Regions from separate parts of the Candidatus Clostridium radicumherbarum genome, predicted to be linked through region 2. Evidence: riboswitches for the same ligand, from Rfam matches in the RefSeq annotation. Region 2 holds a riboswitch; each other region holds the start of a gene.

Region 1 (5,902 bases), on a different contig from region 2:
TTAGTGAATCTGCTGCAGTTAAGTTTATAGTTACATCATCCTTTGACCAGCCAGCAGGTGAATTTGATGTAGTGACTGGTGCAGTCTTATCAATCTTTACATAAACTGTATTGATAGCTTCAACGTTCCCAGCATTATCAACTGAGTAGAAGGATATCTTATGAATTCCTTCACCTTGTACAATGAAAGAATTACCTTCAATGTAGTCAGAACCATCAATTGAGTAGAAGGTTTTAGCAGCGCCACTTAGTGAATCTGCTGTAGTTAAGTTTATAGTTACATCATCCTTTGACCAGCCAACAGGTGAATTTGATGTAGTGACTGGTGCAGTCTTATCAATCTTTACATAAACAGTATTGATAGCTTCAACATTTCCAGCATTATCAACTGAGTAGAAGGATATTTTATGAATTCCTTCACCTTGTACAATGAAAGAATTACCTTCAATGTAGCCAGAACCATCAATAGAGTAGAAGGTTTTAGCAATACCAGTTTCATTATCAGTTGCTGTTAAAGTAATATTAAGTGAATTTTGATTTGTCCAATTAGTTGGTGCATTAATACTTGTAATTGGTGGTACGGTATCAACAACTAGTTTTGCTAAAACAATGCTAGATGGATCAGATTCACCAAATGAATTACTGTAAGAAGTAACATAATATTGATGATTTTCATATGAAAGATTAGAAAAGGTATAGGATAAATTATTTAGGTTTTTTACAAGTAAAGCAGGAACACCATTTATTATCTCATATATATTATATCCATTTGCATAGGTTATAAAGTTCCAAGTAAGCTGAGCGCTTGTTTTGTCTAGGACATTAATGTTTACCGCCGGAGACTGCATTATAGGATAGATAATAGTTTCAGTCAGTGGATTAGATAACGCTGATTCTCCGAATCGAGTACTATAGGCAGTAATTTGATAAACATGAGTTGCTTCTGACAAATTATAAACTTTATAAGTTAAGGCTGTCCCTTTATAAATCAACTGTAATGTGCCATTTGTTACTTCATAAATACGATATTCATTAGCCCAGCTAACAGCCTGCCATGAAAAAGTAATGTTATTAACGTTTATAACAGCTGCTGATAAAGTTGGTGAGGATACTACTGGCCAAGTTAATGTAAAATTTATCGTGCTGCCAATTGGAGATTCACCAAAACGCGTACTAAATGAATCAACTTCGTAACTGTAATCACCCTGCGGCATATTAGTAAAGGTTATAGAAACTCCAGTTAAAGTTTGCTTTAATACCTTTTGTCCATCAATAATTTGATATACATTATAAGCTGTAGCATAGCTTGAAGCTGTCCATCTTAAGGTAATATCATTTCCGTTTGCTATACTATTTGTTAAGTTAGTCGGTGCCTGCATTGTTGGGAAAACCAATGTAAGGTTTATTTGACTTCCTTTTGGAGATTCACCAAAACGGGTACTATAGGAATCAACCTCATAACTGTAATCCCCTTGAGGCATATTTGTAAAGGTTACAGAAGTACCAGTTACAGTTTGTTTTAATACCTTTTGATCATTAATAATTTGGTACACTTTATAAGATGCTGCATAACTTGATGCGGTCCACTTTAAGGTAATATCATTACCATTTGCCATAGTATAGGTTAAGTTAGCTGGTGCCTGCATTGTAGGATAAACCAATGTAAGGTTTACTTGACTTCCTATTGGAGACTCACCAAAGCGTGTGCTATAGGAATCTACTTCATAACTGTAATCCCCTTGAGGCATATTAGCAAAGGTTACAGAAGTACCAGTTACAGTTTGCTTCAATATCTTTTGACCGTCAATAATTTGATACACGTTATAAGATGCTGCATAGGTAGAAGCGGTCCACTTTAAAGTAATATCATTACCATTTGCAATAGTATAGGTTAAGTTAGCTGGTGCCTGCATTATTGGGAAGAAAACAGAAAGTGATACTTGGCTTCCATCTGCTGATTCACCAAATCTGCTGCTTACTGAAGTAACAACATAAGTATGATTACCTTCAGCCACGTTAGTTAAGGTAGCTGTTGTAGATGTTACCGTAGTCTTAAGAACTAATTGATTATCAATTAACTCATAGATTTTATAACTACCAGCGTATGTTACAGGTGACCATGTTAATACAACATCATTAACATTTTGAAGCTTATATGCAAAATTGCTTGGTGCAGTCATTGTTGGAAGCACTAATGAAAAAGTAGTTTCTGCTCCAATAGGAGATTCTCCTAAAAGTGTAGATACAGAATCAACAATATAGTCATAATCACCTTCAGGCATATTAGTGAAGGTTACTGAAGTAGTAGTCACTGTTTGCTTTAAAACTGCTTGTCCATTAATAACTTGATAAATTTTATAACTTGTGGCATAGGGGGCAGCAGTCCATTTTAAATTTATGTCGTTTCCGTTTAAAATGCTATAAGTTAGATTAGTAGGTGCCTGTAATACTTGCCCATTTAAGTTAACAGTGACATTGCTGCTATCTACTGACTCTCCAAAGCGGGCAGAATATGAGTGAATTTCATAATCATATTGACCAGGCAGCATATTTGTAAATGAAACGGTTGTTCCAGTTACAGTACTTTTTAAAATTGGCACTCCATTAATTATCTGATAAATTTTATAGCTTGCTGCATAGGTGGATACATCCCAGCTTAATGTAAAATCAGTTGCATTTTTAATAGTTTGCATTACATTAGCAGGCGGCTGCATAACTGGAGTTACTAAAGTGAAGGCTATACTGCTGCCATCTATGGATTCTCCAAAGCGGGTGGAATAGGAGTGAATTTCAAAATTATAATCTCCACCAGTCATATTAGTATATGTGATAGTTGTACCAGTTAAGGTGCTTTTTAAGACTTTCTGACCATTAACAATCTGGTATACTTTGTAGTTAGTTACATAAGGAACAGTTCCAAAGCTTAAGGTAATATCATTTCCATTTGTAATACTATATGTTAAATTACCCGGTGCCTGCATTGTTGGTAGAATCAAAGTAAAGGAGGTTTGACTTCCATCTTGTGATTCACCAAAACGATCACTATATGAGCGAACTTCGTAAACATAATCACCAGCAGGCTTATTGGTGTAAGTGACTGTTGTACCAGTCAATGTACTTATTAAGGTTTCTTGGCCATTTGCAATCTGGTATACTTTGTATGCAGTTGCATAAGGAACAGTTCCCCATTTTAAGGTGATATCATTCCCATTAGCCATGGTATATGTTAAATTACCAGGTGTCTGCATTATTGGGAGAACTAAAGTGAAGGAAGCTAGACTTCCATCTTGTGATTCACCAAAACGATCACTAAAGGAGTGAATCTCATACACATAATCACCAGCAGGCATATTAGTGTAGGATATACTTGTTCCTGTAGCTGTACTTTTAAGAACCTTTTGGCCATCCACAATTTGATATATTTTGTAGGTTGCAGCATAACTGACAGCATTCCATTTTAATGTTATGTCATTACCATTAGATATAGAGTAGTTAAAATTATTTGGAGCTGTCATAATTGGGAAAGTCACTTGAACCTGTATATTTCCTGAAAGTGAAGATTCACCATAAAGTGAATTTACAGAAGAAACTGCATAGGTGTAGTTTCCTTCAGCTGTATTTGTCAGGGTATATGAGGAGGTTTTTGTTGATGCAACTAAGGTTTGCTGACCATCTGCTGTAATTTGATATACATTATAAGTCTGAGCATATTGAGAGGTTGTCCAACTTAAAACAACATCATTACCATTTTGTATTTTGTAAGTTAAATTAGTTGGTGCTGCCATAGTAGGATAAGTAATATTAGCTGAAACAGGAGCACAGGGACCAGATTCTCCAACAGCACTTAATGTTGAAACAACATAGCTAAAGGAGCCTTCTGGAAGGTTACTAAAGGTATAAGATGTTGATGTTGTAGTACCAAGTAATTTGAGCTGACCGTCAAGAATTCCATAAACATTATAACCAGTGGCTTGATAAACAGAACTCCATGTAAGTTTTACATCACTTGGTGTTGTGAGCTGAATGGAGAGATTACTGGGCGGCAGCACCGTATTATCAGTAGTTAATGCCGAAGCATATACCGATGGAAATGCAAGCTGCAATGCCAGCAGCAGTGATACAAAAAATAGAACACTGCTAAAGAAACGCTTTTTCATGATATTTTCCTACCTTTCACTGTGAAAAAGGAAAAAGATATGAATCGTAAACAAGATCCACAAGTTAAAAAAACTATGTTCTTGTGGCAACCGGCTGCCATCCACGTAAAAATATATTCGTGGTTCAGGCCCTTGGCTTTGCGTCTCATGGTTTCCCATGGTTTGCCTTTTTCACTTTATAATATATTTAGATATGCAGCTTAGTGGTTAACTAATTACACATCTATATGGAAAGTTTAATATATTTAGTAAAAGTAAACAAATAAATATTTTCAAAAAATTCAATTTTATCCAATAATATTATTGACTAATTTCCTTATTAAATTTATAATATGAACATAGTTCGTGAACAGGGTTCATACAACTATAAAAATGGTTGCATGCCTGAGATTATCAATAATAGGGAGGTTTGGTATACTATCTAACCTTTGATGAAATGACGGATTGTATTAAGATTTAGGAGGAAAGGAAGTATGTCAACAAAAACACAAATAAAAAGCAGCAAGACTAACATTAACCGCAGCTTATGGCTTATAGCTTCAGTTTATCTTTTAGGGCTATTCATGGGGGCAATTGACACAGGTATAGTAACTCCAGCAAGGACAATTATTCAGAATAACCTGCTGGTTGATGAAAAAACAGGCATCTGGATGATAACAATTTATACCCTTGCATATGCAGCAAGCATACCAATTATGGGTAAACTAGCTGATAAATTTGGAAGAAAATATGTCTATCTTACAGCAATATTTCTTTTTGGAACGGGTTCCTTATTTTGCGGTCTTTCACAAAATTTCGGAAGCTTTACAATACTTCTTGCTGCACGAGTTGTGCAGGCCATTGGTGGAGGTGGAATAGTTCCCATAGCCACTGCAGAATTTGGCACTACATTTCCGCCTGAAAAGCGTGGAATGGCATTAGGGCTTGTTGGTGGAGTATACGGAATTGCAAATATTTTCGGTTCTTCTGCAGGCAGTGCAATACTAGATATATTTGGTAAAAATAATTGGCAGTTTATTTTCTATATAAATGTGCCAATAACAATATTCATCATTATCGCCGGATTAATTACACTTCAGAATAATAAGACTGAGAACATAAGCAAGATAGATACCTTAGGAATTCTATTTCTTGTTTCTATGATATTATCACTGCTATATGGACTTAAGAATATTGATTTCTTTAATTTTAGTGAGAGTATTAAAAGTACATCCGTTTATCCATTTATAATTATATTTGTAATACTGCTTCCTTTTTTTGTCCTGGCAGAGAAGAGAGCTCAGGATCCAGTGATGAATCTAAGTTATTTTACAAATTTACGTATAGTTGTAACCTTAGTAATTAGCTTCATTACAGGAATCATTTTAATGGGGGTAATATTCATACCTCAATTTTCGGAAAATGCTGTGAGAATATCTGCAGGCAGCGGTGGATATTTTGTTATAATACTTGGATTGTTTGCAGGTGTTGGGGCTCCATTCTCTGGCAAGCTTGTTGATAAATTTGGAGCTAAAAGTATATTGATGCTGGGCTTTACCATTTCAATGGCTGGATCAGCATTTTTGATACTTGTAACAACTAAATATCCGAGATTTGCAACTGTAATAATAAGCCTTATTTTAATAGGACTTGGAATGGGCTTTACTATGGGTGCCCCTTTAAATTACATGATGCTTGAGAATACAAAAAAAGAAGAATCAAATTCAGCACTGGCTGCTCTATCCCTGATTAGGTCTATTGGAACAA
Region 2 (5,902 bases):
TTATTTGTATTGGTTCAGATGTATAACCACCAAAGTTAATAGTTAATTTATACGTACCTTTTTCTAAATTCTTAGTGCTTAAATTAAATATATATTGATTAGCTGTTGAATCATATCTAAATGCATTTCCAGTAGTTGCAGCACTTGTAGAAACGACCTCTTCATCAGTCCCTGCAACACTATCGGTCATTCTTGCAATTGATAATGTAGCTGCTGCAGTTGAAACATAGTTTCCAGTAGCATCCTTCAATTGGAATTTCACCGGTACTGTACTACCTAGCTTAAATAAACTAGTACCATTTGGATTAATTGGCTGAAGTATTCCACCAAACGCATATTTAACTGTATAGGATATAGTCTTTTCTATAGTATTGCCTGCATTATCTCTAGCTATAATTAATTGAGTTCTGAGGCCTACTTTACTTGTATCAATTGTTCCGCTGGATGGTGTAGCTAATCCTGATAACTCATCAGAAGAAGTCCATGCTACAACCTGATTAAGTGTGTAGGTACCACCATCTTCAACATTTATAGTAGGTGCTGTCTTGTCTATGTTTATTCCTGATACAGTATATGATGCACTGTTTCCAGCCTTATCAGTTGCTGTTCCTGTTACTGACTTGTTTCTACCTTCAGTTGATATTGTCTGATCAGGTGTTACACTTGCAATTCCTGATAAAGCATCGCTAGCGGTAAAATGAACTTTTACGTCACTATTGTACCAATTTGCAGTATTTGGACTAGTAGTTGGTGCACCAGTAATAACTGGAGGTGTATCATCAACTGTATAAGTTACACTAGCTGTTCCAACGTTTCCAGCTTCATCAGTAGCAGTAACTGTTATTGTATGGATTCCTTCTGTCTTATCTAAAGAATCAGCTTTTATGACCAATCCAGAATCTGAATTATCAGTTGTTGTGTATTTTAAATCAGGCAACTCATTTGACTTATAGGACATTCCATTTACTGGATTACTTATTGTAACAGTTGGATTAGTATCATCTATGAAATATTGGATTTCCTTTTCGCTGCTATTTCCAGCTGCATCTGTTGCTGTAATAGTGTAATTATGAAGCCCTGCTTCTCTTGAAAGTTCAGGAGTATTATAATTAGGATTTGAATCCAAATTGTCAGTAACAGTTAAACCAAGTTCCGGTAGGTCTGTTGATTTATAGTATTTATGAGCAAAGGAATTTGCAATAATAACTGGAGGTGTATTATCTACTGTGTAAGTTACAGTTTTTTTAGTTTCATTACCTGCAGCATCCTTAGCTATTACACTTAATGTCCAATTTCCCTCTGAAGTTTGCAATTGGTCTGCTACTTGACTTACAACTCCAATATTATCTGTTGCAGTATAATAGCTTTTTCCATCAAGAAGCTCAATTAAACTCTTTGTAGTTAAGAAACTTCCATCTTTAATATTAAAGTTGACTTCAGGTGCGGTGTCATCGATAGTGTAAGTAATATCTTTTGTTTCCTCATTTCCTGCCAGGTCTTTAGCTGATACTGATACCGTATGTGTTCCTTCTGTTAAATTTAAAGACACTACAGTAACACTACTTAAATCTAAATGAGCATCTGTTGCAGTAAAGAAGCTATCCTTAATGTCTTTTAATGCACTTGATTTATAGAACCCTCCATTTACAAGCTCTTTATTAAATGTAATTACAGGTTTAGTATTGTCTACAGTATAGCTGCTAGCCTTTATAGTAATATTACCTGCTTTGTCTACAGCAGTTACAGTGGCTGAATGTGTACCATCTGTGCTCTTTTCCAAAGAAGAAGCCTCAACTTTAAGTAGATTGATATCATATGCTGTGTAGTAATCTCCCAGTGTATCTAAGGCTGCTTTATTGTAAAACTTATCAGAGTCCAGTTTGATAGTTACAGTTGGAGCAGTATCATCCACTGTATAGGAAGCAGATGCACTATTTGAGTTTCCTGCTAAATCTGACGCACTCACTGTGACACTGTGATTATCTTCTTCTAAATTAAGAGCAGGTGCATTCACAGAATTTTCGTCAAGATGTGCATCCTTAATATTAAAATATGGATTAAAACCCTTAAATGTAGAATTATAGAATCCATTATCATCAAAATTAAAGGATATAGATGGTGCAGTATTATCAATTGTATAATTAATATTCTTGGTTGTAGAATTACCAGCCTTATCTGTAGCGGTAATTGTAGCTGTATAATCCCCTTCTGTATAAGTTAAATCTGATGCAGATACTTGGCTAGGGTCAAGATTAGCATCTTGAACAGTATAGTATTTTCCTCCACCATTCTGAATTATACCTTTCAGAGTGTCTGCATTATAAATTCCTCCATCAACTATAGCAGTTGATATTGTTGGAGCAGTTTTATCAACTGTATATATAGCACTTGCACTGCCTATATTACCTGCGGCATCAGTTGATGTTACGGTAACTGTATGCGTACCTTCAGTAGTATCCCATCCAGTAATTTCCTCAGTGTGTTTATTTGCTTCATCAACACTATATATAGGTGAATTTGGTAATGTTGTTGCATTGTAGTAACCATTGTTTATTGGAGCTGAAATAGTTACTACTGGCGCTGTCGTATCTCCTGCTTGGACATTTACAGTAAAAATATCTACTATATTATTAACAATTTGAGCCTTACCACTATTGGGATTTGCATTAGTAATTATTACAGTAATTGGAATAACTACATTTCCAACAGGTACATCATTGTCCACAGTTACAGTGGCAGCCACAGTTTGCGTGGTATCAGTATTAGTATTAAATGTTAAAGCAGATGAAGGTACAGATGACGTAGGAGTACCTGATTTGGTAATGTGGTAGTTTGTATTCACCGTTACTGTTGATGATAAATTATAACCACTTGGGATTGACACTTTGATAGAAAAATTCACAGTTGCTCCTTGAGCAGCCTTAACAACATTACCACTCTGTTCAGAAGCAGCAAGTTCAATATTTGGTGGTGGTGGATTATCATTAGCAGCAAAGGTAGGTGTATATAAACTTGCGGTCATTGCCAAGGCTGTAAAAATTGAAATAAGTTTTTTCTTGTTCATAAAATTTTCTCCTCTTAAAATAATTTTGTTTTTTAAGAGGGGAGGTTACACTATTAGCTCCATGAGGCCCAAGTGTCCAGATACAGACCGCACTTCTCAGCTCCCCTAATTTAAGAAACTTCCTACACGAGCATTAGTTTCTTATCAGCAGTATTAGAGATAAAAGTCTAATATTATGCAAAATCACCTCCATCTTTGTAATATCATAGCTTGTATTTACATTCAGCTTGCTAAGCTATACAATATTAGAATCTCAAGATAAATTTATAATAATTTTCTACAAAGAAAGCAAACCTTTATCTAATTTGTTGATTTCTAATCTATAGTAGAGGCTCTAACTAGCCAAATAATATAAGTCAAGCTGTTTTAAATACAATTATACTGAATATTCCATTAATTCTCAATAATTGTAATAATATAAATTTCAACAATATATTTCAAATACGGACATCTAATTGTAAATATAGTTTAAAAACCTCATCTATTAGTAGTAAGACTCTCCATAACTACTAATAAATGAGGTTCCCCGTTTTATTTTTGAATTTTTGTATACCTTTTACGTGTTCCTACATTCACTTTATTTTCAAGTTTAAACTTAAATATTATTTTATTGTAGACATTGTATTAATGAATCTACAGCGGTGTTTGAAATCCCTCCACCAGTCCTTATTATAATATTACCATATCTTTTACCAATTACTGCTTTTTGACTCGTATCTAAATCATTGTCTGACAGTACTACTGGAGAAGTATTAATTGCTGCAATTGATCCTGCTGATAAAGCATCTATAAGCTCATATCCCTTTGCTATATAAGTCTTATCTATAACGCTTCCATAAAACTTATCTATAACTAATGAGTTTGTTTCAAATCTATTTTTTCCACCTAGTCTGTTATTTCTTATATCTCCGGAAACAATTACATCAATACTATTAAGTACATTATTAGATACTACTCCAGTGCCACCTATAATGTATGCATTCTCTATATTCTTTGAACTTAGCCAGCTATAAGTAGCTGTTGAAATATTGTCTTTTTCCACCAATATTATAGGCATATTATCTCTACCTGCAGCAGGTGCAATGGATAAAGCATCAGCTTCACCATAGCCATTGCTTATAACTATTTTGCTTACATTATAACAATTCTTGTCTATATATTTTGCAACCTCTAAAGATGTACTATATCTATCACTTCCACTGATTCTTTCAACAGTTAATCCTAAAGCTTGAATCTCAAATTTTACATTATCACTAACTACACCAGTTCCCCCTACTATAATAGCTTTCTTAGCTTTTAATCTCTTTATCTCATTTATAGTTGAATCCGTAAGAGAGTTTGTTTCTGTCAGTAGCAGTGGAGCATTCTTGTATTTAGCTAGTGGTGTAGCCCCTAATCCATCTGCCATAGCTCCTCCATTTACAATTATTATAGTATCTGTAGTACTAAATTGACTTTGACTTAACTTGACAGCTGTATCATATCTGCTGCTTCCTATTAATGATAAAACTTCTATATTTCTATCAACTACGTTAACAATGCAGTTAGCAATGTATCCACCTTCAATAGTCTTAACAGTTATTGTAGCTGCGCCTTTTCCTATGGCTGATACTTTTCCTGTATTATCAACTATAGCTACAGATGTATTGCTGCTTGACCAAGTCACATCTTTATTTAGTACATCTGTGGGATTTACTGTTTCTTCAAGGCTTGTTGATTCACCTATTTTTAAGTTTACGGTAGTTTTATTTAAATTTACCCCCGTTACTGGCTTAGCTGTCCATTTTGCATACAATGTTACATTTGTTGTTACTTTATCAGTTCCAAAGTTCCATGCATTTAAGCATTCAGCCTCTTTATACCAGCCAGCGAAGGTATATCCTGATTTTGTTGGTTCTATTGGTGCTGTTATTAAAGTATCATTATCTGCTTGTACACTTCCTACAGCACTTCCACCTTCACTGTCAAATGTTACAGTATAATTTATTGCAGGCTGTTCTATTATCTGGTCAGCTGTCCATTTTGCATACAATGTAATATCTGTTGTTACTTTATCTGTTCCAAAGTTCCAAGCATTTACGTATTCAGCCTCTTTATACCAACCAGCAAAGGTATATCCTGCTTTTGTAGGTTCTGTTGGCGCTGTTATTAAAGTATCGTTTTCTGCTTGTACACTTCCTACAAAACTTCCACCTTCACTGTCAAATGTTACAGTATAATTTGATGTAGGCTGTTCTATTACCTGGTCAGCTGTCCATTTTGCAAACAATGTAATATCTGCTGTTACTTTATCTGTTCCAAAGTTCCAAGCATTTACGTATTCAGCCTCTTTATACCAACCAGCGAAGGTATATCCTGCTTTTGTAGGTTCTATTGGTGCTGTTATTAAAGTATCATTATCTGCTTGTACACTTCCTACAACACTTCCACCTTCACTGTTAAATGATACAGTATAATTTGCTGTAGGCAGTTCTACGAATGTTATGGAGTTACTACCTGCATATACCTGAGCATAAGAACCTTCAAACCCCTTTATCTTAAAATTTGAATTAACGCTGTCGAATGTTAAAAATCCAATACTAGTAACGCTTTTCGGAATTGTTATTTCAGTTAAAGAAGTACAATAATAAAATGCGTAATCTCCAATACTTGTAACACTATCTGGAATTACTATATTTGTAAATGCATAATTATGAGCAAAAGCATTAAAATCTATGATCTTAACAGTGTTTGGAATTGTTACGTTTTGGAGGACTTTACACATTTCGAAAGCGCGATATCCAATTCTCACCACGCCCTTTGGAATTGTTATATTTGTAAGAGCTGTACAATTTTCAA
Region 3 (5,902 bases), on a different contig from region 2:
TACCTGAAGGAGTTGTTATGCTAGTTAGTTTATAGTTCTCATCATAGGTAAGCTTAGTTGCATTCCCCTTTACATCAGCTTCTGAAGCTAATAGCCCTATTTTGTTAAATAGCATAGTTGTTAGTCCATCGGATATTTTATAACCTATGCTAGGCATAGCTTCATCCTGTACTAAGGTAAGCTTAAGATTATCACCAACAGGACCATTATAGCTTCCATCACCATTTGGTCTGTAGTAATTAGCATTTCCATCCCCTTTATTGAAAATGATTGTACCATCTTTTAGCTGAGATAAGGACTTATTAAAATTAAAATCCCACTTTACTCCAAAGTAGCCATCGTGTGGCTCTCCCTTGGCATTATAAGTTCTTATAATAGAGAAATCCCCATTATAATCACTTGCAGAAGCATCTACTGCATTATAGTAGAAGTTTCCTGTAATAAGGTTTATAGGCTCAAAGCCATATACGCAGTGCTTGTTTCTGCCCATAAGGGCACTATCTATTTCCCTCTTTTTTTCATCACTAAGTGGTGCAGGGGTGTAAGCTTTGCCTTGATTTTTCATAGGATTTCTAATAAACAATGTATTTCCTTCTATAAGAAGGCTGTCTCTAACACTGTTATCCTTCTCAATAGTAGCTGCAGGTACACCATAGAAATTAGCTATATACGGAATTGTATCCTTAGCTTGTACCTGATAAATTTGAAAACTATCGCTGTACCCTGGTGCACCGCTTACTCCATTTAATTCTGCAACAGCCTTAATGCTATATAAAGTGTTGAAGGAATAACCTTTAAAAATATTTGAAGCCTGCCAATTACTTACTATATCCTTATAGATGCTGCCGCTGTAAGGCGTCCCTGTAAGCAAGTCGCTATTAGGATACTTATAGGAGTAGCCTGCATCAACAGTACCAGTATAAGATTGACTTTCATCTTCTAAGCTGTAGGTTACTGCTGAGCCAGGTTTTGCTATACCGTCTGCAAATACTCCATCTAGAGCTAATAAACCATCACTTGTATGCCTGCTCAAGGGTCTTAGGTTTACTTTTGGAGAATCAAGTGGAGTCTGCGTATCTACAGGATTGTTATATTCAGATGTGATTTCAACATAAGGTGCAGCTTGGCACCAGTTATTACTAACACCACCAGAGAAAGTTTCTGGTGGATCGTTATCATTTTCTGTTTTAATAGTTACACCATTATTTGGAGCACCTAATGCCCATTTTTGCACTAAGCTTGTTATGTTCCAAACTACTGGTTGAGGACTGCTTTTTGTTGCATTACCAGAAACAGACTGCGTATCAACCTTAGTATATTCCATTGGTCTATTGCTCCAGCTCATGCCAACTAAATCCACTGGTTGGTCCAAGCTGCAAAGCTGAATATTTCTTGCAGCATCTGTTCCAGTTGTATATCTATATAAAGTTAAAGTAGCTGAAACTATTTTCTTGTCTTGAGTTATATTCACTGGAAATTTTAAATATGATTGGGTATGTCCCAAACCACCCGGTACTTTAGACAATTCCCCAGTTTCATTACCTACATATAAGAAGCCATTCCCAAAATATCTTTCACTAGGGTTGGATTCCTCAACGTGAGTTGATTGTATGTTAGTTATTGCTTCAATATCTGGATCCACTTTTACTGGATAAGCTCTTTCCTTATCTTGAAGCCATTCCTTATTTGCTGTTACAGTAATAATGTCTTTACCGAAGAGCTTCTTATCTAGATGAATTTGAAGATCAGTATTAACTTTTCCTGCGGCATCTGTCATTATAGGTGCATTTATAATGAATAGAGGCTTGTCATTATCCTTTGCATAAGCCGCTATTGTATTTGACTCTTCTTTTAATGTCAAACCTTTTGCTGATATATAATATTTAAATTCATTTTTATCCACATAGTGATTTAGTATTATATCTTCCTTTAAACTCGTGTTCTGTACTGTATATTGATAGTCTATACCTTCAAATACATCATTAAAAAGTATAGCGTTTTCATTTACTGCACTTTTACTAAAGTCGCCCTCATAAGGGTATAGGGTTAGGGAATATCCGTCCTTGCTCATGGTTACCCCATTATCCTTATCCATTAAGGCAGGAAGGGTAGTCGTAAAGTCATTAGCTTTATTTTCATAGTATTCTGTACTACTTTTTCCTTTTCCTACAAGAGTATTATCTATATCTTGAAGGTTCCCATTTTTATCTTTGTAATGTATTTTATCAAGATATACCTCTGTTACGTCATGGTTTGCATCAAGCTTATAGGTTTTACTATTCTCTGTTCTCTTTTCTAACTTTTCCTTGTCTTTACTGTAATTCGATTTTATTTGTGCTTTGTTTACCTGTGGTTTTCTAAGAGCTTTCACCGCTTTAGAAGTGTCCTGCGGCAATACATTAACCTTATCTGTATTTTGATTTATGTCCTTTCCATAGTATTCACCCTTTACAGGAATGCTTGCTATGGTGTTTGCAGCAGCTGCAAATACAGTGCTGCTTGAATTGAGAAAGAATAAGAAAGTAAGCAAGATACTTAAACCTCTTATTCGATTTTGTTTTTTCATGATAACCCCCTGATTAATTCCATAGACAAAGGCAAAGACGTGATATTAGAAATGAAAAATAGGTTCCATTTAGGCAGCCCGGCTGTCATAGGATTTCTCCTTTAGACCCGCAGCTTTGCGTCTTTATCTTTCGATAAATTTGCCATTTTCTATGTTAATTTGTTAAATTATTGAATAAATTGTCAACTTTTAGAGCATTAACTATATGTTAACATAAATTAGTAAAAATATAAATACTTTTTATTTAATTCCATTTCTTATAATAAAAGGACTTGTGAAACTACACTAAAAAATAGTTCACAAGTCCTTATAAATATTACTTAAATATACAATTATTAATCTATATATGCCTAATCTTAACCTTTTGTACTAATTTATTTACTTCCTCTAATGAACAAGCCTCTGTCCCTTCCGTTTCAACAGATGCCGCTCCGCAGGCATTGGCAAAGGCAAGTGTTTCTTCATCACTTAAGCTGTTTATTAAGCTGTAAACAAGGGCAGCTACCATGGAATCTCCTGCTCCAACAGTGCTTTTTACATTTACCTTTAAGCCTTCACAGGAATTTATACCAGCTTTAGTAACATAAATGGCTCCTTTTTCCCCTAAGGATACCAACACCTTTTTCACCCCGGTTTCAATAAGCTGCTTTGCTGCATTAATTACTGTTTCCTCATCTTCCTTTTGAAAGTCCATTAACTTTTGAAGTTCATGGATATTTGGTTTTATTAAATCAGGTTTCTCCTTTAATCCATGCTTTAAAAGCTCTCCATCTGCATCAAGTACTGTAACAGCGCCCTTCTTTTTTGCAAGCTTTATTAGTTTTCCATAAATGTCTATAGGAATGGAAGCGCTTACTCCCCCAGAAAGCACCACAATGTCACCTTTACTACAAAGTGCTTCAAATTTTTCTAAAAAACAGTTTAATTCTTCATTAGTTATTTCTGGGCCTGCCTCATTTATATCAGTATAAACCTTGTTTATTGAATCCACTACCTTTGTGTTTGTCCTTGTACTTCCTTCTATATGAACAAAGCTTGTGTCAATTTTTCGTTTCTTAAGTTCATCCTGAAAATAATTCTCCCAAACCCCGCCTAAAAAGCCTGTGCAGACCGAATCAATATTAAAATTTTTCAATACCTTAGAAACATTAATACCTTTGCCCCCAATATCATATCTGATGCTTCCTGCTCTATTTACTATGCCTAAATTAAAATTGTCAATGGTTAAAGTCTTATCTAATGCAGGATTAAGAGTAACTGTAATTACCATAATTCTTCATTCCCTTTCTTAATAATTTCAACTCCTATGTCTTTATATTCCTTAACAACATTTTCATTTAAATCAGAATTTGTAATTATTAAATCGACGGCCGTAACTGGACCTATTACTGCAAAGCTTACTTGATTAAACTTGGAGCTGTCAGCGGCTAATATAACCTTGCCGGCTGCCTTCATCATTTCCCTTTTCATATGAGCTTCCAGAAGATTAGGAGTAGTAATACCTTCTTTAATAGATATGCCATTTGCCCCAATAAAGGCCTTATCCACTTTAAAATTCTTTAATACCCCTTCTGAAATTGGTCCAACTAAAGCTCTTGTAGTTATTCTAAAGGCTCCCCCAGTTACAATAATCTCTATATCGTTTCTATTAGAAAGCTCTGAGGCAATATCTATGGAATTTGTTATTACAGTAATATTCTTAGCTTTAATACACTTTGCCAGCTGCAGTGTTGTAGTTCCTGAATCCAGTATTATTGTATCTCCATCCTCAATCATGGCTGCAGCTATTTTACCAATATATAATTTTTCAATATACCTTTTATCTTCTTTTTCTTTAAAGCTAGGCTCAAAAATAGCTTTTTCCTTACTTACTGCTCCACCATGAGTTCTCGCCAAGAATCCTTTCGCTTCCATTTCCTGCAGATCTCTTCTAATTGTTGATTCAGATACCTTAAAAACATTTGATAATTCATTTACCTTAATACTGCTTTTTTCTTTTAACAGCTCTGATATTTTAATTTGTCTTTCTTCAGAAAACATGCACAACAGCTCTTTTCATTAATTATTTATGCTCATGTGTGATTATTTATGATTATTTGTTAAAATTATAATGTATAAATTCATGTATGTCAAGGTATTAGTCTGCAAAGTAAAATTACCCTTTAAAAGGCTACAGTGCAATATTCAAAATAAAGAAGCTGCGCGGAATTCTGCTATGCTGACTATAAAAAAAACAAATATAAGCATTTATTTATGCTTATATTTGCTTAATTCTACTTAAGGAGCTGCTGAAATTCTTTACTATTTCTAACATTATTAAAGTCAGGTTCCTCTTTTGCAAGTTCCTTTACGCTGCTGTCAATGTTTATTGCTGTTTGTAAGTTTTTAATGGTGTTTGGAACATCACCTTTTCTTCCATATATACTAGCTTTACCATAATAACTCCAAATATAATTGTTTTCTACTGATAAAGCCTTATCATACCAAACAAGGGCATCATCATAATGAGCATAAAGCTCTAGTGCCAGTGCCTTATTAAAGAGTCCGTAGCCATAATCACTTTTTATTTCTAAAGCTTTATCAATATTTTTCATGCCTTCTATGTATTTGTTTGAATAGCATAGGGCAATTCCCTTAATACTATAGGCCTTGTAAAAATTATTGTCTGCATTTATAATTTCGTCAGCTAATGTTATAGCAGTACTGTACTTTTTACTGTGGAAGTCTGTAAAAGCTGTTTGGTATTTTTCTTCCAGCTGTTTTTCTAGTTCAGCCTTTTTAGCTTCTTCTTCTTTTTTATTCGCCGCTTCTTCACTTAGCTGCTTTTCCTTATCCAAGGCCTCCTTATTACTATTAGCAGCTGTTATTTCTCCACTGACGCTGCTATTTTTTATTTTAAGCTGAGCAATTTTCCAATTGCTCACACCATTATAAACTATTATTCCAATGCCAATTGCTGCTGCAATAGCAAATATAATTATTTTTCTCCCCATAGAAAACTTCCTGAACATATAAATCCTCCAAATGTTAATTAGATATTAAATTAATTATACTACATAATTTACTAAATACAGCGATTTATTTTATAGAGAGAAAAAACACTTAATATTTTTATGCAATCGCTTGCACACGGAATTATTAAAGTGTATAATCTTATTAAATAAATATAAAATTAGGATTAAAGGAAAAGGAGGAAATTATGGATATTAAAAAACTTCCAAGGGTTGCATATTTCTGCATGGAATATGGACTTCATTCTGACTTTAAAATGTACGCAGGTGGACTTGGAATACTTGCAGGGGATCATTTAAAAGGTGCTAAGGATTTAGAGCTTCC
Region 4 (5,902 bases), on a different contig from region 2:
ATTTAAAAAAATTACCTATAGATGCATTAAAAATAGACAAGTCCTTTGTTAATAATATTAATATTGATACAAAGGATGAAATAATAACAAAGGCAGTAATCGAGCTTGCCCATAATATGGGTCTTGAAGTAGTTGCAGAAGGGGTAGAAAGTATTAATCAACTAAACTTTCTTAAGCAGCATGAATGTGATAAGGCACAGGGTTTTCTATACGGTAAGCCCTTGTCCTGTAAAGATTTTGAAAAGAAATTAAGTAAACTATGTAAGGTTTATGTGACAGAGAGACGTTTCTAGTGCCACATAAGTATAGCACTAGAAACATCCCTCTACCACATGGAAAAAACCTTCAAGCCGCAGAAAACAAATGACGATATCCATGCTAAATTATAGCAGGAATATCGTCCCTTAATTTTATTATCCGTTAATAATCTTATTTAACTCCTTAGTTAAGGCATCTTTATCCATGGAATCTACATCGTCTATGGAATCAAGAAGTTTTAGTATTCTTTCTTTAATACTTGTAGGAGAGGCAATAATCTCTTTGTTCTTAACAAGACCTTCCTCAAGATAATATTTATCACCAAGCTGCATAATTCTTGTTTTAATACCCTTTGATTTCAATAACTCCATAAAACTTACCTGTGCTTCTCTGTCACCATGAACAAGTAGTATCTCCTTAGGCTTATTCTTAAAGCCTTGTGCCCACTCTAAAAGTCCATTTCTATCAGCGTGACCGGATAAGCCATGCAGTACATGAATTTGTGCATTAACAGCAACTTCTTCACCAAATAATTTTACTGTTTTAGCGCCATCAAGTATCGTCCTGCCAAGGGTTCCAACAGCTTGATACCCTACGAATACTATAGAACATTCTTTTCTCCACAAATTATGTTTCAAGTGGTGTTTTATTCTACCAGCTTCGCACATGCCGCTTGCAGAAATAACTATAGCACCACTTTGAATTTTATTAATAGCTGCTGATTCATCTGGAGATTTTGTAAAGGTTAGTCCATCAAAGTCCAAAGGATCAATGCCTTCTCTAACAATTTTAATAGCCTCATCATCATAGTAGTCACTGTATTTTTTAAAGATTTTTGTAGACTCAGATGCCAAAGGACTATCCACATATACTGTTAAATCCTTTAAAAGCTTTCTCTCAATGTATCTATTTAATGCATAAATGACTTCTTGAGCTCTCCCAACTGCAAAGGAAGGTATAATAACGTTTCCGCCTCTTTTAAAGGTATCATTAATTATTTGTACAAGCTGCTCGAACTCAGAATTAATATTATCATGAAGCCTATCTCCATAAGTTGTTTCCATTATAACGTAATCTGCTTCTTCTATTAAGGTAGGATCCTTTATTATAGGAATATTCTTATTTCCAATATCACCACTGTAAACTAACTTTATTTCATCCTTATTAGCTTCTTTAATTCTAAGTTCAACCATTGCAGATCCTAGCAAATGACCTGCATCTCTGAATCTAATTTTAAAACCCTCAAACACCTCTACCCATTCATCATAAGAATGACCATAGAATAAATACATGGACAGTTCAGCTAATTTAGCAGTATATAGAGGCTCAAGAGGCTTTAGACCTTGCCTCATCCTTTTCCTGTTTTTCCATTCGATTTCCATTTCTTGAATGTGTCCTGAATCAGGAAGCATAACACTACAAAGATCCTTTGTAACCTCAGTGCATAAAACCTGGCCTTTAAAGCCCTGCTTATATAAAAGTGGAATTCTGCCGCTGTGGTCAATATGAGCATGAGACAAGATAACATAATCTATATCTTTAGGATTGAAGTTAAAGAATTCGTTTCCTCCTCTTTCCTTCTCATCTTTACCTTGATACATGCCGCAGTCTAAAAGTATTTTCTTATCGTTTACATTTAAAATGTGACAAGAACCTGTAACACAGCCAGCTGCACCATAAAATTCTAAATTCATAATATCCCTCCCGTATTTCTTATTCTGGTGGGGTAAACTTAACACGTCCATTGTTATGAACTAGATTACCCTAAAAGTCCATTTAGGATTTATGCCAAAACAATTATTAATTGTTTGCCCCCTGTTGGATTGTATAAATTTTTAATTGAATTAGGTTTATATTAGTATATTATTTTATGAGAATTTTTTCAATAGTTAATAAAGTTTAAATGTTAACAATTATTAATTTTTGTTATGTATCAAAATAGTGAGAAGAAATAATAGTTTTTCTAATACTTAACCTCTCTAAATAGTATTTATTTTACAAGATATATATGGTAATATGTTAAATATAAGCCTAAAATATTACAAAAAATTCATTAATTTTACATAAAGTCCATAGATAATAGCAAATTTATCGAAAGGTAAAGACGCAAAGCTGCGGGTCTAAGGAATATTCTATGACAGCCGGGCTTCCTAAGTAGGATTTTTTTTCATGTCGTGATTATCCTTATCTATGCTCATTTATGGGTTCAACATCTAATCAAACACATTATTTTCTATATGGTGTGATTTACAATTTAGTTATTGGGCAAGTTTTATACTTTTTAGGTTTAAACCATCTTATTTGCACATATGATTTAGAAAAGGAGATGTTATTTAAATGAGTGTGGAGAACGAACACGGGAATGATGATACTAGGGCTTCAGTAGAAGAGCAGAAGGCATCGGAAGAGTCTTCTGATGGAATTAATGAGGACCCTACGGATAATTTTTGGGGATGCAAGAACTGTGGGAATTTGGATATTGAGGAGGGGTATAACCTAAAACTATGTAAGGAATGTAGGGACAAGCTTTCTAGAAGACCTATTCCTAAACAAATAAAGTTGGTTTCTTTATTTATCATTTTAGTTATACTTTTTTCTCTATGGAAGTTTCCAAAAAGTATTAGCTCAGGAGTTGAGTATGAAAGAGGACTTCAAGCCGAAAAAGCTGCAAAATATGCTACAGCAATTTATCATTATGAAAATGCATTAAAGGAGCATCCAGAATCCGATAAGGCATTAGTAAGGTTATATGTATCATATTATGAAGATGAAAGAATAGAGGAAGCATACAAGGTATTTGATCAGATTACAGGTGAATCGCCATCTAATAAAAAAATGAAAAAAGAATTAGTTGATGAAGTTAATACAACAACCAGTAAGCTTGATACATATTATAATCCAAGCAGTGAATTATATGATAAAATAAAAAACCTGCAGAATTCTAAGACTGAGGATATTGTGAATATAGTTAAGCCGATTGTGGATAAAAATCCTAAAGAGGTATATGGTGCTTATTACCTTGCAAATTTATATTTTGATATGAAAAATTTTAATGAAGCAAGTCAAGTTTTGTCTAGAGTAATTAGTAATTATCCTGATTTTTATGCAGGATATCTTCTTCAGGCTGCTACTTATAGGGAACTAGGTAAGTACGATGAAGGTGTAGAGTATTGTAATAAGGTTCTTAAGCATAATACTGAAGATGTAGGTGCTCTTATAACACTATCTAAGATCGAGCTGAAACGAAGAAATAATGCTAAAGGCCTTGAATATGCTAAAACAGCATATAATTTAGATAGTCAGGATGCAACTGTAACTGCAAATCTTGCATTAGCTTATCATTATAATAATTTAATTAGTGAAAGAGATAAATACTACAAAATTTATCAGAATTCGAATAATACAGATAAATATACTGATAACCTGCTGAAATCAATTTTTGATGGCACTTTGCAATGGCAAAAGCAAATTTAGGATAAAAGGAGAATGAAAAAATGCTTATACCTGGATTTATAATAACAATTTTAACTTTTCCTGGGGTTATAGTTCATGAAATTGCTCACCAATTATTCTGCAGAATATGTAGGGTTGCTGTTCTTGATGTTTGCTATATAAGGGTAGGTAATCCTGCAGGATATGTGATACATGAAAGGCCTAAAAGTTCATTTCAGCAAATCTTGATAGGAATTGGACCATTCCTTATAAATACTATTTTGGGAGCATTAATTGCGCTTCCAGCAGCAATACCAATATTATATTTTGGTGATAAATTTACAGGTACCAATATTTTAGACTTTTTTCTAATTTGGCTTGGGGTTTCAATAGCAATGCATTCCTTTCCAAGCACAGGAGATGCACAAAGTCTTTGGAATACAGTTAAAGATAAGGAGACTCCCTTACTTTCAAAGATTTTAGGTGCACCTATTGTATTTTTAATCTATATTGGCGCCATGGGATCAGTTGTTTGGCTGGATTTGCTTTACGGAATAGCGGTAGCAACTTTCGTACCTAGCTTAATTATCCGTATAATGGCCTAACAGCATTTGAGCAGGTGATACCATTAGGTTCTCAATAAACATTTTAGGCACAAAACTAAAAGGGGTACAGCGTACCCCTTTTTCTTATCTAACTTCCAGTGTGGTAACATTCTTCTCAGTTATCTGAGCAGCTTGTCTGGTTATCAAATCTCCACCTGAAGATTGAAATATATTCTTTGTAATTATAACATCCATAGCAGCAGATATTTCTTCTTGTGTAACATTATCTCTTACACCAGGAAGTGAAATGCTTGCTTTTGAACCTGAGCTATTTAAGAATGTCATAACTAAAGTTTTTTCAGCCATATCATTTTCCCCCTTTCATTAAATTAAGGTGATGGTTTTATGGAACTAGCCATTAATAAGAAAGCAATCATTGCTTCTTAAAATGTCATTTAGCTCATATTCCATAAGACCTGCAAGAGCAGCTGCAGTGTCATAAACATTTTGATCAGTTGCAGTTACCTTCACATTAGAGAATTTCTTAGTTTTAATGATGTCCTTTCCTGTTGAATCTATGCCGTTCTTATATCTTATAGTAACGGCAGATTGTGCTAATGTGTTTTGAAGAGCCATAAAGCTTCACCTCCTTTTTTCTTTTCTCTTGACACACATAAATATGCACTAAAAGATTTTATTATCAAAATTTTTAATCAAAAAAACATGAGCTAATGTAAACCATCAGCTCATGTAACATATTTTATATATTCTAGCTATTTTTCTTATTAGTATATAATTTTACGACTGCAATTTTGTTCCATATTCCTTAAATGCCTGCTATTCCTTAGTTTTTAATGTGCTGTAAAATGCGCTGAAGGCTCCAAATAATATGCCAGTAACAGGGAAGATAATCCAGCATATATACCAAAGATTAAACACAAGACCTGCCACCAAAAATGCACAGGTAGCTAGAGGCCATACTAGTGCAGCTACAGCGCCGATAACCTTATTTTCCTGTTTACGAATAGGACTAAATTCATCTTTTTTTAGAAGCTTTTTATAGGCATCAGATAGACTTCCAACTCTAATGAAGATAAATACAGCAGCTGCTACCATTATTAAAAGCAGGCTTGCACCATAAGTTGAGGCATTACTGCCAAATAGGGAAGCTATGATTACAACAACTGGAGATAGGATGCAGAGGCAAACACCTGTAATTATTCCAATAGTTTTTTTGGGTGAAATTACTGAATACTCGTTAGATAATATAGATTTAGTAGTTAAGTCAATTCCAAACTGTCCTTCATCTATATACTTAAATTTTTCTAGTTTAGTTCCTGAATAAATAAACATACCTACTGCTGGAACAATAAATAGAAACAGTAAAATTACAGAAGGAGTGTTTTGGACATCCCTTGGCAGAGCTTGAAATATTAGCTTATTTTCCACTAATTGTGACAAGAATACTAGAAGTGACACTCCAATCAATATTAATGAAACTCCTATGCCAATAAGGTTTGAGGTTTTTTGCTTTAAAAATATAAACTCACGGGCTTCTTCTATGCCAATGGTTGTAAGTGTTTCTTCAGCCTTTGTGATGTTTATTCCCATTTCATTTAATAATTCATCAATATTTCCAAACTCTGAAATAACAATTCCAATTGCTT

What was found. Region 2 has a riboswitch for cyclic di-GMP ahead of ACJDUH_RS18335 (Ig-like domain-containing protein). Riboswitches for the same ligand answer to the same signal wherever they lie in the genome.
Region 1: another riboswitch for cyclic di-GMP. It lies ahead of ACJDUH_RS12915 (OmpL47-type beta-barrel domain-containing protein); the one in region 2 lies ahead of ACJDUH_RS18335 (Ig-like domain-containing protein).
Region 3: another riboswitch for cyclic di-GMP. It lies ahead of ACJDUH_RS00310 (peptidoglycan-binding protein); the one in region 2 lies ahead of ACJDUH_RS18335 (Ig-like domain-containing protein).
Region 4: another riboswitch for cyclic di-GMP. It lies ahead of ACJDUH_RS13270 (tetratricopeptide repeat protein); the one in region 2 lies ahead of ACJDUH_RS18335 (Ig-like domain-containing protein).

Annotation. Positions count from the first base shown of each region.
Region 1 covers NZ_JBJHZY010000002.1:662,894-668,795, reverse strand. The annotation lists gene ACJDUH_RS12915 (OmpL47-type beta-barrel domain-containing protein) at 1-4,156, opposite strand, end outside; cyclic di-GMP riboswitch class I at 4,239-4,333, opposite strand; gene ACJDUH_RS12910 (MFS transporter) at 4,630-5,902, shown strand, end outside.
Region 2 covers NZ_JBJHZY010000005.1:149,516-155,417, forward strand. The annotation lists gene ACJDUH_RS18335 (Ig-like domain-containing protein) at 1-3,064, opposite strand, end outside; cyclic di-GMP riboswitch class II at 3,095-3,178, opposite strand; gene ACJDUH_RS18340 (leucine-rich repeat protein) at 3,672-5,902, opposite strand, start outside.
Region 3 covers NZ_JBJHZY010000001.1:37,713-43,614, reverse strand. The annotation lists gene ACJDUH_RS00310 (peptidoglycan-binding protein) at 1-2,566, opposite strand, end outside; cyclic di-GMP riboswitch class I at 2,636-2,720, opposite strand; gene pfkB (1-phosphofructokinase) at 2,907-3,836, opposite strand; gene ACJDUH_RS00300 (DeoR/GlpR family DNA-binding transcription regulator) at 3,830-4,606, opposite strand; gene ACJDUH_RS00295 (tetratricopeptide repeat protein) at 4,840-5,577, opposite strand; gene glgP (alpha-glucan family phosphorylase) at 5,766-5,902, shown strand, end outside.
Region 4 covers NZ_JBJHZY010000002.1:738,351-744,252, reverse strand. The annotation lists gene ACJDUH_RS13280 (sensor domain-containing protein) at 1-293, shown strand, start outside; gene ACJDUH_RS13275 (MBL fold metallo-hydrolase RNA specificity domain-containing protein) at 414-1,952, opposite strand; cyclic di-GMP riboswitch class I at 2,330-2,412, shown strand; gene ACJDUH_RS13270 (tetratricopeptide repeat protein) at 2,596-3,732, shown strand; gene ACJDUH_RS13265 (DUF3267 domain-containing protein) at 3,753-4,295, shown strand; gene ACJDUH_RS13260 (DUF2922 domain-containing protein) at 4,380-4,601, opposite strand; gene ACJDUH_RS13255 (DUF1659 domain-containing protein) at 4,647-4,871, opposite strand; gene ACJDUH_RS13250 (permease prefix domain 1-containing protein) at 5,073-5,902, opposite strand, start outside.